DNA from 3 places in the Telluria mixta genome. Region 3 is predicted to be linked to each of the others. Evidence: predicted binding sites of a transcription regulator. Region 3 holds the regulator's gene; each other region holds the start of a gene.
The links. The regulator FliA, encoded in region 3, starts transcription of late flagellar genes. The targets are predictions, from matches to a motif close to CTAAAGTTTNNNNNNNNNNNGCCGNTA.
Positions count from the first base shown of each region.

Region 1: P0M04_RS00900 (flagellar protein FliT) is a predicted target of FliA. The motif match lies at 2,640-2,666, and genes of this name have one in related genera.
Region 2: P0M04_RS05530 (SPM autocatalytic domain-containing protein) is a predicted target of FliA. The motif match lies at 2,558-2,584, and genes of this name have one in related genera.

Region 1 is NZ_CP119520.1:201,177-205,866, forward strand. Features, by position in the region: gene P0M04_RS00890 (class I SAM-dependent methyltransferase) at 1-394, opposite strand, end outside; gene P0M04_RS00895 (M13 family metallopeptidase) at 516-2,597, opposite strand; gene P0M04_RS00900 (flagellar protein FliT) at 2,722-3,006, shown strand; gene P0M04_RS00905 (winged helix-turn-helix transcriptional regulator) at 3,013-3,429, opposite strand; gene P0M04_RS00910 (type IV pilus assembly protein FimV) at 3,788-4,690, opposite strand, start outside.
Region 2 is NZ_CP119520.1:1,262,732-1,267,421, reverse strand. Features, by position in the region: gene P0M04_RS05550 (extracellular catalytic domain type 1 short-chain-length polyhydroxyalkanoate depolymerase) at 1-68, shown strand, start outside; gene P0M04_RS05545 (DUF2058 domain-containing protein) at 138-686, shown strand; gene P0M04_RS05540 (helix-turn-helix domain-containing protein) at 687-1,592, opposite strand; gene P0M04_RS05535 (lipocalin family protein) at 1,686-2,255, opposite strand; gene P0M04_RS05530 (SPM autocatalytic domain-containing protein) at 2,785-4,690, shown strand, end outside.
Region 3 is NZ_CP119520.1:3,408,420-3,413,109, forward strand. Features, by position in the region: gene P0M04_RS15110 (MinD/ParA family ATP-binding protein) at 1-807, shown strand; gene flhF (flagellar biosynthesis GTPase FlhF) at 1-8, shown strand, start outside; gene P0M04_RS15115 (RNA polymerase sigma factor FliA) at 838-1,557, shown strand; gene P0M04_RS15120 (flagellar motor protein) at 1,548-2,291, shown strand; gene motD (flagellar motor protein MotD) at 2,301-3,035, shown strand; gene P0M04_RS15130 (hypothetical protein) at 3,095-3,496, shown strand; gene P0M04_RS15135 (M35 family metalloendopeptidase) at 3,505-4,566, opposite strand.

The DNA of each region.
Region 1 (4,690 bases), 3.2 Mb from region 3:
TCAACACTTTCGGCAGCACGTCGCGCGGCACGTGGAACAGCGAGGCGTTCGCGAAGATGCCGTCGAACGTCGCGTCCGGCAAATGCAGGTCGATGAAGTTCTGGTGCCACACCTCGCAGCCGCTGTAGTCGCGCGCCATCTCGACGAATCGTTCGCTGCCGTCCAGGCCGATGGCGTGGTGGCCCAGCGCCGTGAACGTCTTGAGGTCGCGGCCGGGGCCGCAGCCGAAGTCGAGGATGCTGTATGGCACCGGCGCCTCGATCGCGCCCAGGAGCGCATCGATGTTCTGCCTGACGTCGTGGTCGATGGTGCCGGCAAAGAACCGGCGCGCATTGTCGTCGTAGTGATGCAACGTGCGCCGGGTGATGTCTTCGTAGTCGTCGTCTTCGATCATGTGTGAATAGTAATGGAAGATGCGCCGGTCGACGTCGAGATAGTGCTGTTTCATAAGCAAAAACCACGATGAAAGAAGCCCGCCCCATTCTAGTCCGGGCCTCTTTCCGACCGGCGCCCGGTTACCAGACGCGTACGCGCTCGTCCGGCGGCAGGTACAGGGCCTGGCCAGGCTGCACGTCGAACGCCTTGTACCACGCGTCCAGGTTGCGCACGGTGGCCGTGCGGTATTGCGGCGGCGCGTGGCCGTCCGTCAGGATGCCGCGCCGCTCCGCCGCCTCGCGTGCCTTCGTGCGCCAGCTCTGCGCATAGCCGGTGAAGAACTGGCGGTCGCTCTCCGCCGTCGCGTTCTTGCCGCCGGCAACGCGGTAGGCATCGTAGGCCGCTTCCAGGCCGGCCAGGTCGGCCAGGTTTTCGGACAGGGTCAGCTGGCCGTTCACGGCGAGGTCCGGGTACGGCTTATAGGCGTTGTACTGCTCGACGAGCTTCTGCGACGCGGCCTTGAAATGTTCCATGTCTTCCTTCGTCCACCAGTCGCGCAGGCGGCCCTGGGCATCGAACTGCGAGCCCTGGTCGTCGAAGCTGTGGCTGATCTCGTGGCCGATGATGGCGCCGATCGCGCCGTAGTTGACGGCATCCGGCGCCTTCGGGTCGAAGAACGGCGGCTGCAGGATCGCGGCCGGGAAGTTCAACGCGTTCTGCAGCGGCAGGTTGACGGCGTTGACGAGCTGCGGCGGCATCGACCAGTCCGTGCGGTCCGGCTTCGCATGCAGTTTCGCGAATTCCTGGTCCGTGTGGAACGCCTCGGCGCGCAGCGCGTTGCCGAACGCATCCTTCGGATCGACTTTCAGGCCGGCATACGATTTCCACCGGTCCGGATAGCCGACGCCCACGTACAAGGTCTTGAGCTTTTCCTTCGCCTGGGCGCGGGTGGCGGGCGCCATCCAGTCGAGCTTGTCGACACGCTTGCCGAACGCCGCGACGATGTTCGCGACCATCTTCTGCAACTGCGCCTTGTTCTCGGCCGGGAAGTATTTCGCGACGTACAGCTTGCCGACCGCCTCGTCCATCGCCTCGTTCGTCGCGCCCAGCGCCCGCTTCCAGCGCATCGATTGCTGCGGCGTGCCGGACAGCGCCTTGCCGTAGAACGCGAAGCGCTGGTCGACGAAGGCCTTCGGCAGCACGTTGGCCATGCGGTTGATGGTATGGAAGGCGAGGTAATCCTTCCACGTGGCCAGGTCGATCTTGTCGACCAGCGCCGCCTCGCCTTTTACGGCGGACGGATGCCAGACGATGAACTTGTCCTGGTCGCCCAGGCGCGCGGCCTTGAAGAACGCGTCCCAGTCGAGGCCCGGCGCGTTGGCGGCGAACTCCTTGCGGGTCCATGTGTTGTCGGCCTTCAGCACGTCGGCCGAGTCGGCGCGGGTGCCGTGGGTGTTGGCGATGTCGACTTCCAGCGCAAAGATTTTCGCGGCGCGGGCGTCGGCGTCCGCATCGTTCTGCGTATAGCCCGCGAGCTTCAGCATCGCGGCGATATGCTTCTGGTACTGCGTGCGCAGGCCGGCCATGCGCTCGCTATTGTCCAGATAATAGGCGCGGTCCGGCATGCCGAGGCCGCCCTGCAACAGGTACGGCCAGTTGTGGGCCGGGTCGTGCAGGCCGGGCGAGATCCACACGCCGAAGATGTTTTCGGTCGCAAAATGCGTATTGTTCAGCGGGTCGACGTCGGCCCGCACGGACGCGCCCAGCGCGCGCACGAGGCCGGCCTTGTCCTTGATGGCACCGATCTGCGCCAGCAGCGGCTTCAGCGGCGCGGCGCCGCGCGCTTCGATGGCGGACTCGTCCATGTAGGCGTTGTAATAGTCCGCGACCTTGCGCGCTTCCGGACCGGCTTTCTTGTCGTTGCCTGCACCTTCGATCAGCTTGACGATGCGCTGGTTGGTATCTTCCGCCAGGTTGTCCATCGCGCCCCAGCGGCTGCGGTCCTCGGGGATGGCCGTTTTGGCAAGCCAGTCCTTGTTGGCCCAGGCAAAAAAATCGTCGCCCGGCCGCAACGTGGCCTGGGCCGATGGCCCGGCCGCATTTACATCCTCCTTGGCCGCGGGCGGGGTCTGCCCGGATGCAACCGCGCCATTGGTAACGAGCGCAGTGCCGCACACCGCGAGGGCGATGGCGGTCTTGATCGGCTTCCAACTGATGTTCATGATCCCCTCCTGAAAAAATTTCAAAAAAATCTTTCGAAAACCCTAAAGTTCTCCAAAACGCTGCCGTAAAAGGCAGACAACCGGCAATCCGGCCGGAGTTTGCCTCAATTGGTGGAGCGCAGTCATGACGTCCAACGAAGTCCTCGCAATGTATGAAAACATCGCCGCCCTGAGCAGCCGCATGGCTGTGGCTGCGCGCGAAGGGGATTGGGACGGCCTGGCCCGCCTGGAAACGCAGTGCGCCCTGCAGTCGAGCGCGGCGAAGAGCGGCGTCCCGCCGCTGGACGGTGCCGCCCGCAAGCGCAAGATCGACCTGCTCAAGCAGATCATGGCCAACGACCGCGCCGTGCGCGACATCACCGAGCCGTGGATGGGCCAGCTGGACCGCGCGCTGAGCCCGGCCCACTGATCCGCTTCACTCCGCCACAAGCCCCTTCGACTTCCCGTCCAAGGGGCTTTTTGCTTCCTGGTCGATGCGTGCCTTTCTCTGCGCGGCCAGGATGCCGTCGAGGTTCCCTTCGATCCACGCGGCCAGGTCGCCGAGCTTGTGCCCGATCTGCTCGCCGAGCGGCGTCAGCCGGTATTCCACGTGGGGCGGGACGACGGGATGGGCGATGCGCTGCACGAAACCGTCCTGCTCGAGCCATTGCAGGGTCTGGGCCAGCATCTTTTCGCTGATGCCGCCCACCTTGCGGCGCAGTTCGCCGAAGCGATGCGTGCCGTCCATCAACGCGACGAGCAGCAGCACGCCCCAGCGGCTCGTCACATGTTTCAGCACTTCACGCGACGGGCAGTATTCTGAGAATAAGTCCGCGCGCACGAGGTCGTTCATGTCCCCCTCCCCGATCGATGGTCTGGCCATATGGTAGCGATAACCCGAGCGGGAGGCCAACGCGCGCCGCACAAACAAAAACCGCGCAGCGACTTGCGTCATCTGCGCGGTTCCAGCGGTTTTCACGAATTGGGAGCGCGAGCACCAGGCATCCCCTGGTGTCGCCTCTTGCCGGTTGCATCCGGCGTCCACCTGCCACTGTCGGCAAGCGGACCGCTTCCGGTTTCAGGCGCTTCATCAGCGACCGTCCTAACCCGCGCCACGCTATCGGTGGTGGCTGCGGCGGACCCTGAGCCGTTGTCTTAGTATAACGCAAAAAATCGACTTGTGTAGACGACTCGCGCGCTGATCTTGAACATTATTCGAGCGTCGGCTCGGCGGCCCCATCTTTCGCCTTCGGGGCTTTCGTGCGTGCCGCGAAACGGGCCTTCAATGCCTCGAACAGTCCAGGAGTTTCGGAAGCCGCCGGCGGCGCCTTGCGGCGGCGGACGACAGCGTACGCCCCTGCCCCGCCCAGCACCAGCACGCCGATGGCGGCGCCGATCCAGCCCCACGGCAAGCCCTCGTCCGGCGGCGGCGCCTTCGGCTTGTGCGGCACGAGCGGCTTGATGGAATGGATCGGACGCGGGCCGACGGGCTTCGGAGGCGGGGGCGCGGCGGGCTTGTCCGCCTCCTTCGGCGGCTCCTCCTTCGGCGGCTCGGCCTTGGCCACGGCTTCCTTCGGCGTCTCCGGCTTGGCCTCAGGCCTAGCTTCCGGCTTGGCCACCTCGTGCGCCGCGACCGGTGCAACCAGCGCTACCTGCAGCTTCTTCATCCGGTCCTCGACCTGGCCGAGCCGGGCGCGCAACTCGTCGTTCTTCGCGCCGAGGGCCGCGCAGGCCTGCACTTCCCCGGCCGGACGCGCGCAGGCGGGCGGAGGGGCCTCCGGCGTGGCGACGGGCACCGGCTTCGGACGCTTGACCACAGGCCTGGGCGGCGGCGGTACCGGTTTTGCTGCTTCTGGCCTGGGCACCGGCGCGGCGCGGGCGGTCCGCGCACGTTCGACCTGCGCGAGCAATGCCGCATCTGCCACAGGCGCCGGCGTCGGCGCGACCGCGCGCACGGGCGGCGGCGCGGGATTCGGGTCCGGCGTCAGCCACAGCGTGGCCAGGCGCACGGTGCGCTGTCCCCTGTCGACGAGTTCCAGGTACAGGTGCACGTGGTCCGCATCGACGGGACGCAGCGACGTCACGTGCAGGAACTGACGGCCGTCGCGCCGCAT
Region 2 (4,690 bases), 2.1 Mb from region 3:
ACACGGATGCGTCCGGCCCGGACGCGTCGGCTGCGATGTTGCGCTTCTTCCTGGCGCAGGCCGACTGATCGGGCGCTGTTGCGAAGCCGCCAGCTTTGCTATGCTGGCGGCTTCGCGTGATCGTAATGGAGTAGACGATGGTTTCCCTGCAGGAGCAGCTGATGAAGGCCGGGCTGGTCGACAAGAAGAAGGTCAAGGTCGCCAACCAGGAAAAGGCCAAGCAGCAGAAGATCGAGCGCCGCACCGGTGTGCAAAGCGTCAACGAGACGAAGGAGGCGGTGGCGGAAGCCCAGCGCCAGCAGGCCGAGCGCGCCCGTGCCCTGAACGCCGAGCGCGACGCGGCGGCGGCGGCGAAGGCCGTCGAGGCGCAGATCGCGCAGATGATCCAGGTGAACCGCCAGCCCAAGGGCAAGGGCAATCTCGACGTCGCCTACAACTTCACGATCGGCAGCAAGATCGAACGCATCCACGTCTCCGCGGCCGTGCGCGACCACCTGGTGGCGGGTCGCCTGTCCATCGTCGCCCACGCAGGCGGGTTCGAGCTGGTGCCGCGCGTGATCGCCGACAAGATCGCGGAACGGGCGCCGGACCGCGTCGTGCGCGTCAACAAGGCGGCCGAAGCCGTCGCGGCGGGCGAGGACGATCCCTACAAGGACTTCAAGATCCCCGACGACTTCGACTGGTGATCAGCGTTTTTTAATCGGGAGCGCCAGCCAGCCGCGCCAGCGGCCCTCGGGCGTGCGCTCGACCTTCTGGATGTGCGGCCTGATGCTGTCCAGGCGCCAGACGGCCTGCTTGTCGAGCCAGTCCTCGTACATGGAGCGAAAGCGCGGCCATTCGTCGTCGAAGTCGAGGCAGGCGTAGGTGCCGGCCGGCAGGACGCGCACGCCCAGGCCCGGGTCGAGGACGGTGTCGTCGGCGCAGCCGAAGTCGTAGCAGTATTCCCGTTCGCCCGTAAAACCCGGGTCTTCGTCGAACACGCCGTACCACGGGGTGCTGGCGGGCAGGCCGTCGGCCTTCTCCCGTTCCTGGATGAAGTCGTGGCAGGCGAACGACAGCGCCGCGCCGGACTGGCCGAAAAACCGCTGGTAGCGCAAGGTCAGCGCCGGCAGGTTGCGCACGGCGATGCGCGCGGCGATCGTGCCCGGTTCGGGCGGGCAGTAGGGGGCCAGGATCGCTTCCAGGTCGTCCGGCTCGGCGACGAAGAAGCTGACGTCGCTCTCGCGGCCGACCTGCTGGTCCATGTAGTCGCGCCATCCCCCCTCGCGCCATGCCTTGGCCGACATCGCGAATTGCTGCTTGAACGCCTTGGCGAATGCCGCGTTCGACGGAAAACCGCAATCCTGGGCGATGCGCACGATGGGCACGTCCGGCTCGTGGCGCAGCAGGTGGGCGGCGCGGCGCAGGCGGCGCTTGCGTTGATACTCGCAGGCCGAGAAACCCGTCAGCTCGCGGAAGATGCGGTCGAAGTGGAATGACGAATAACTGGCCGACGCCGCCAGCGATTTCAATGCGAGCGGATCGCCGACCGAGTCCAGCATCAGGTCCATCACTTCATACAGGCGCGACACGCGCGCGGCGGTCTTCGACATCAACGGCAGTCATTTACAAAATTGAAATAACTAGTTTCCGTAAATAACATGCCGTTGGCAAGCGTTTACCGCTGCCGCCGCCGCCGAGTGTTGTCAGTACGCCGCCTGGGGCGTCATCTCCAGCTTGCTCAGGTCGAACCCCTGCCGCTCCAGCCGCTCGAGCAGGGCGCCGTACGCCTGGCGCGACACGGTCGGGGTGCGCGCCAGGATCCACAGGTAATCCCGCCCCGGCTCGCTGACGGCGGCCAGCTGGTAGTTCGGGTCGAGGTCGATCACCCAATAGTCGCCCCACACCATCGGCAGGAACGACAGCCAGGAAGGCGCGAACCGCACTTTCAGCGTCGGCGACGTGGCGCCGCCCAGCTGGCGCGCCGTACCAACGGCCTCATCGATGGTGCCGTCCGCGCGGCGGCAGCGGTTGATGACTTGCACGGTCTTGTCCGGCTGCAGGCTGTAATGCGCCGTCGTGTTGCCGGCACATTGTTTCTGAAACCGGTTCGGGTATTTTGCAATTTCATACCAGGCGCCCATGTAGCGCGGCACGTCGAGGCCGGGGATCGGCGTCACCGGCGCGGGACGGGCGCTACGCTCGGCGGCGAGCAGCGTCGCACTGGCGCCCAGCAGGCCGAGCAGCAAGAGAATCAGGCGGGTATTCGGGAGCATGGGGACAGGTCGTTGAACTGGACTGTGTCTATCGTACGACAACCTGGCTTGCACCGGCGCCCGCCGGCGCGCGCGGCATTGTCAATAATGCAACTGCATTGGGACGCAAGAAAGTTTCCAGGTGGACTTAATGGCGGCCCGTCCGCCGTCGCCTTTCTCTTTTGCTGACAGCACTTTCTTACTGGCAACATAAGAAGCGTCATGCGCCGCGGGGCTGGAAAAGCCGGGTTCGGATCAGTTATCGAACGGATAAAAAGTGGTGGTGGAGAGAGCGGTTGTGGAGAAAAAACAACCGGGAATACCTCAAGTTGCCGGGTTTGTTGCCGTAAAGCATTCGTAAGCGCACCAATAAAATGTATCCTTAGGGAAATAGTCTTTTACTGATATCGCGCATCGGGCGGCGATTCACTCGGACAACGATCAATATATTTAAAGGTTCACAACCATGGCATCAGTTATCACCGGAATGAGCACCGCCCAGATACAGGCGCTGACTACTTCCCAAATCGTCGCACTTGCGACCACCGACATGGCTGCGTTTACCACCACGCAGCTTGGCGCGCTGACGACCAACCAGGTTCAGGCCATCGAAACCCGCGACCTGGCGGTTCTGACCACGACCCAGGTCTCGGCCGGCCTGACCACCATGCAGATCGCCGCCCTCACGACGAACCAGATCTCGTCGCTGACCACCGGCCAGACTGCATCGCTGACGACCAACCAGGTCGGCGCGATCACGACGACGGACCTGGCAGCCATGAAGACGAGCCAGATCGCCGCGCTGTCCACGAACCAGGTGGCCGCCGGCCTGACGACGAACCAGGTCGTCGCCCTGACCACGTCCCAGGCAGGCGCGCTGACGACCGCCCAGACCGCCGCCCTGACGACCAACCAGGTTGCCGCGCTGCAGACGGCCGATCTCGCCGCATTCAAGACGAGCCAGGTTGCCGCCCTGACCACGAACCAGATTTCGGCCGGCCTCTCCACGAACCAGCTGTCGTCGATGACGACGGGCCAGATCGCCGCGCTGACCACCAGCCAGGTGTCCGCCGGCCTGACGACGAACCAGATCGTCGCCCTGACCACGAGCCAGGCGGGCGCGCTGACGACCGGCCAGGTTGGCTCGCTGACCACGAACCAGGTCGCCGCGATCGAAACGACCGACCTGGCCGCCATGAAGACGAGCCAGGTCGCCGCGCTGACGACGAACCAGGTGTCCGCCGGCCTGACGACGAACCAGATCGTCGCCCTGACCACCGGCCAGGCTGCCGCGCTGACCACGAACCAGACCGTGGCCCTGACGACGAACCAGGTCGCCGCGCTGCAAACCGTCGACCTCGCCGCCTTCAAGACGAGCCAGATCGCCGCCCTGACGACGAACCAGCTCTCGGCCGGCATCTCCACGAACCAGTTCTCCTCGCTGACCACCGCGCAGATCGCGGCACTGACCACGACCCAGGTCGCCAGCGGCCTGACCACGAACCACATCGTCGCCCTGACCACGAACCAGGCAGGCGCGCTGACGACCGCCCAGGCATCGTCGCTGACGACCGCCCAGGCCAGCGCACTGGAAACCGTCGACCTGTCGTCGATGAAGACGAGCCAGATCGCCGCCCTGACGACGAACCAGATCGCCAATGGCCTGTCGACGAACCAGATCGTCGCCCTGACGACGGCACAAGCTGCCGCGCTGACCACCAACCAGACCGCCGCGCTGACCACGAACCAGGTCGCCGCACTGGAAACCCGTGACCTCGCCGCGTTCAAGACGAGCCAGGTGCAGGCCCTGACGACGAACCAGATCTCGGCCGGCCTCTCCACGAACCAGCTGTCCTCGATGACGACGGGCCAGATCGCCGCGCTGTCGACCGCACAGGTCTCGACCGGCCTGACGACGAACCAGATCGTCGCCCTGACCACCGGCCAGGCAGCCGCGCTGACGACCGCGCAGACCGCATCGCTGACCACGAACCAGGTCGCCGCGCTGCAAACCGCCGACCTGGCCGCGTTCAAGACGAGCCAGGTGCAGGCGCTGACGACGAATCAGATCTCGGCAGGCATCTCGACGAACCAGCTGTCGTCGATGACGACGGCCCAGATCGCCGCGCTGTCGACCGCACAGGTCTCGACCGGCCTGACGACGAACCAGATCGTCGCCCTGACCACGAACCAGGCCAATGCCCTGACGACCGGCCAGATCGGCGCGCTGACGACGAACCAGATCGTCGCGCTGGAAACGACTGACCTCGCGTCGCTGAAGACGAGCCAGATCGCCGCACTGACCACGAACCAGGTGTCCGCTGGCCTGACGACGAACCAGATCGTCGCCCTGACCACCGGCCAGGCTGCCGCGCTGACCACCGCGCAGACCGCCGCGCTGACCACGAACCAGGTTGCCGCGCTGCAAACGGCCGACCTCGCCGCATTCAAGACGA
Region 3 (4,690 bases):
TTGGCTAGTTTCGACTTCGACCAGGCGGAGGGCCTGCGCCGGATGCTGGCCGGCCCCAAGCCGCGCATCGTGACCTTCCTCTCCGCCACGCCCCAGGACGACAAGGGCGCCATGCTCGTCAACCTGGGCGCTTCGCTGGCCCAGTCCGGCAATGACGTGATGATCGTCGACGCCTGCATGCGCGAGTACGGCGTCGCCCAGCGCCTCGGCGTCGATCGCGGCCCGAGCCTCCTGCAGGTGGCGCGCCAGGAATGCGCGCTGAACCAGGTCATTCACCCCGTGCCGCAGGGCTTTTCGGTCGCCACGATGGCGCGCACGGCACCGTCCAGCGCGGACGAGGCGCGGCGCCTGGCCAAGACGTTCGACGTGCTCGTCAAGCAGGCCGGCAGCATCATCATGGTCGACGGCGAGTTTTCGGAAGATGGCACGTTCCCCGTGCCGATCATGGACTCGTCCGAGATCGTCGTGCAGGTGTCGACGAGCGCCGCGTCGATCACGAATGCCTATGCGCTGATCAAGCGCCTGTCGCAGCATCTGGGGCGTCGTCCGTTCGGTATCCTGGTCACGGGCGCTACCGAAGCCGAGGCGAAGGTGGTATACGATAATATGTCATCTGCGGCAACTCGTTACTTGGCGGTAACGCTGAGCTCCATGGGCTCCGTGCCGGCGGACGAGTACCTGCACCGCGCCGCGCGCCTCGGGCGCGCCGTGGTCGACGCATTCCCGCTGGCCGGCGCTTCGGTGGCTTTCCGCCGCCTGGCCGGGCGCTTTGCGCGGACCGGCGTGCAGCAGGGACGGGCCGCCTGACGCGGCGAAGAATAATTAATTACAGAAACCATGTACACGGTCAAAGGGAAAGCGGACAAGAATTCTTTGCTGACGGAGCACGCGCCGTTGGTGAAGCGTCTCGCCCACCAGATGAAGGCCAAGCTCCCGCCGTCCGTCGAAGTCGATGACCTGGTACAGGCAGGCATGATGGGCCTCCTCGATGCGATCAACCGCTACGAGGAGAATCACGGCGCGCAGTTCGAGACGTATGCGGTGCTGCGCATCCGCGGCGCGATGCTGGACGAGCTGCGCAGCAGCGACTGGATGCCGCGTTCCACGCGCGCCAACATGCGCAAGGTCGAGTCGGCCATGGCCGCGCTGCAACAGCAACTGGGGCGCCCGCCCAGCGAATCCGAAGTGGCGAAGTCGCTCAAGCTGTCGCTCGCCGATTACCAGGACCTGCTGGGCGATTCCGGCGGCCACCAGCTCGTGTACTACGAAGACTTCCACGACGACGAAGGCGGCGACAGCTTCCTCGACCGGCATGCCGTGGACGACGCCGATCCGCTGAAGAGCCTGCTCGACACGGACTTCCGCCAGACCGTCATCGACGCCATCGACGCGCTGCCGCCGCGCGAGAAGATGCTGATGGGCCTGTACTATGAAGAAGAACTCAACCTCAAGGAAATCGGCGCCGTGATGGGCGTGTCGGAATCGCGCGTCTCGCAGCTGCACACCCAGGCCGTGGCGCGCCTGCGCACGTATCTGCGGGAGCGTTCGTGGACCTGACCAGCCTGCTCGGTCTCGCCCTGGCGCTGGCCGGGATCTTCGTCGGGCACACGCTCGACGGCGGCAAGTTTTCCTCGCTGTTTCAGCCCGCCGCCTTCGCCATCGTCGTCGTCGGTACGTTCGGCGCCGTGTTGCTGCAGACGAAGTCGCAAGCCTTCGTGCGCGGCGTGCGCATGCTGCGCTGGGTGTTCGTGACCCCGCCCGACCGGCGCCAGGCGCTGGCCCGCGAAATCCATTTGTGGAGCCTGTCCGCGCGGCGCGACGGCCTGCTGTCGCTCGAGCAGTACATGGCCAAGGCCGATCCGTTCATCCAGAAGGGCCTGCGCCTCGTCGTCGACGGCATCCAGCCGGACAAGCTGCGCAGCCTGATGCACACGGAAATCAACAACTACGAATTCCGCGAACGCCAGGCGGCACGCATCTGGGAATCGGCGGCCGGCTATGCGCCCACCGTCGGCATCCTCGGCGCCGTGCTGGGCCTGATCCACGTGATGGAAAACCTGTCCGATCCGTCCAAGCTGGGCGCCGGCATCGCGGTCGCATTCGTGTCGACCGTGTACGGCGTCGGCCTCGCGAACCTGTTCTTTTACCCGGTCGGCAACAAGATCAAGGGCATCGTCTCCGAGCGCGTGGCCCAGTACGAGATCCTCGCCGACGTCTTCCACGACATCGCCACCGGCGACTACACGCGCGTGCTTGACGAGCGCGTCGCGTGCCTGCTGGCCGAACACTGATTCGCGACCATGGCGCGCCGCAAGAAGTACGAACAGGACAACGAGAACCACGAGCGCTGGCTGATTTCCTACGCGGACTTCATCACCCTGCTGTTCGCATTCTTCGTCGTCATGTATGCGGTGTCCGTGGTCAATATCGGCAAGTACACGGTGCTGTCGGAAGCACTGGGCGATGCGTTCGGCGGCCGCGGCGCGGCGAACAAGTCGAACACGATGGTCGAAGTGGAGGCGCTGCCGCTGTCGGCCATCCTCGCGCACAAGCGCGCGGAAGCCGCCAAGCGCGACCGCGAGCGCCTTGAGCTGCTGGCGCGGAAGCTGGACAGCATCCTGAAACCCCTCGTCAACAACGGCAAGATGCGCGTGACGCAGACCGCGCGGGGCGTCACGCTCGAGATCAATGCCAGCGCCCTGTTCGACGAGGGCGATGCCACCCTGACGCCCACCGCGCAGGAGACGCTGCGCACTGTCGCCGGCCTGCTGAAGGATGATCCGCACGGCATCGAAGTGGAAGGTTTTACGGATAACACGCCGATCGGCAATCCGGCATTCGCGTCGAACTGGGAATTGTCGGCCGTGCGCGCCACGACCGTCGTGCGCCTGTTCGCGGCGAACGGCGTGGCCGAGGCCCGCCTGGCCGCCGTCGGACGCGGCGCCAACCGCCCGATCGCCTCGAATGACGATCCCGTCGGGCGGGCGCGCAACCGGCGGGTGGCCGTCACGATCCTGTCAGGCGCCGGCACCTGACGCGTGCGCGCTACAATCGTTCCAACGCGACAGCAATGTCGCTCGAACGAGGAGGGCGGATGAATCTGCACGCAAGCCTGAGCGTCGACGCAAGGCACGATAAAGTATGGATCACCTTCAAGGCGGAAAACCGCGGCGAGCGCCGGGTGTGGCTGCCGCGCGCACTGACCGATGATCCCCGGCCCGGCGGCCGCGTGTTCGACGTGCGCGTGCATCCCGGCGGTGCCCCCATCGCCTACGTGGGCGCCAATGCCGCGCGCGGCGGCGCCGACTGGTTCGAACTGCCTCCGCACTCGGCCCACACGCACACGGTCGACATCACGGCCGATTACGCGTTCCGGCCCGGCGACCACACCTATGAATTGCGCTACGCCGGCCTGGCGCTCGCCGACATCCATCATCCCGAGGCCACGACGCCGCTCGTCACCGAACCCGTGCTGTTTCGCCATATCACGCCTTAGTTTCCACCTTATCGGCGGCGGAGGTTGCGATTGGGGCTGTTCTCGCCGAAGTATTCGTGCGAGTCCGCATTGTCGACGGCCCGTGCCGGATCGCTGCCCGCCAGCGCGCCCGCCGCGGTCTGGCCATAGGGCCAGTCGTCCGTCCCGGCCACGACCGTAAAATGGCTCATCTCGTGCACCAGGGTGCCGCCCCTGGAATCCGTTCCCGTCGTGGGCGCGGTCCAGAACGCCTTGCAGACGTGGATCGTGTACGGCTGATTCGGATAGACGTACGCGTACCAGGGCTTGGTGCATGCGCAGTCGACCGTGATGGGGCGCGTGGCGAAGGCGTCGCGGATGGCCTCGAAGTGGCGCGACACGGTCGCCGTGCGCGCCTCGTCCAGTGGGCCGAACCAGCTCGTGTAGCGCTCCGCCAACGCGCCTGCCCGCAGGTAGGCATCCCCATCCTGCACCATCGATTGGGCGGCCTGGACGCTCGCCGCGATACTGTCCTGCTGCGCGTTCGAGCACTGGTTGAACGTGAGAGCCCTGCCGGCAGGCAGGGTGCCGGCCGGGACGGCCTGGGTGACAGGGTCGTAGCTTGACTCCGGCATGCCGCGCGGCAGCCGGCCATCGATCCAGATCGACGCCGATGGCGGGGGTGCTGCGCCCTGCAGCCGCCCGGTCCGGTAGCGGATGGTGTAGGCGCCCGTGATGTCCATGCGGTAGAGCGCGGACAATTCCACGCGGCTGCTCCGCGCCGCGCCGGGCGCGAGGGCAATGACGTCGGCGGACCCCGGCGGCGCCCGCTTCACCTGGATGCCGAGATAGCTGACAGGCAACCCGTCGCGCGTGACGTCGAACAGCGGCGCCTCCACGCCCGCGAACGGCGTCTGCCACTTCGGCAGGTACTGCCAGGTACGCGCCGTGTTGCGGATCGTCACCGTCACGACGACGTCCTGGCTGCCCGTCAGGCTTTGTTGCGCGGGCGTCAACTCGACGACGAGGCCGCCCGTCGGCGCGGCCTGGACGGCGCCGCCGAGCAGTAGGGTGAACGTCAATGCGCCGGACCGATACGTGTTGCCGTTCATGGCATCCTCCAGATGCGGTCAAAACCTTTCTTGTACCGCGTTGCCTGTCGCCCGATCTTGCAAATTCACAATATTTATCGCTGTTTAACCGCCGCGTTAGCGTTCAATTTGGTACATTGACGCA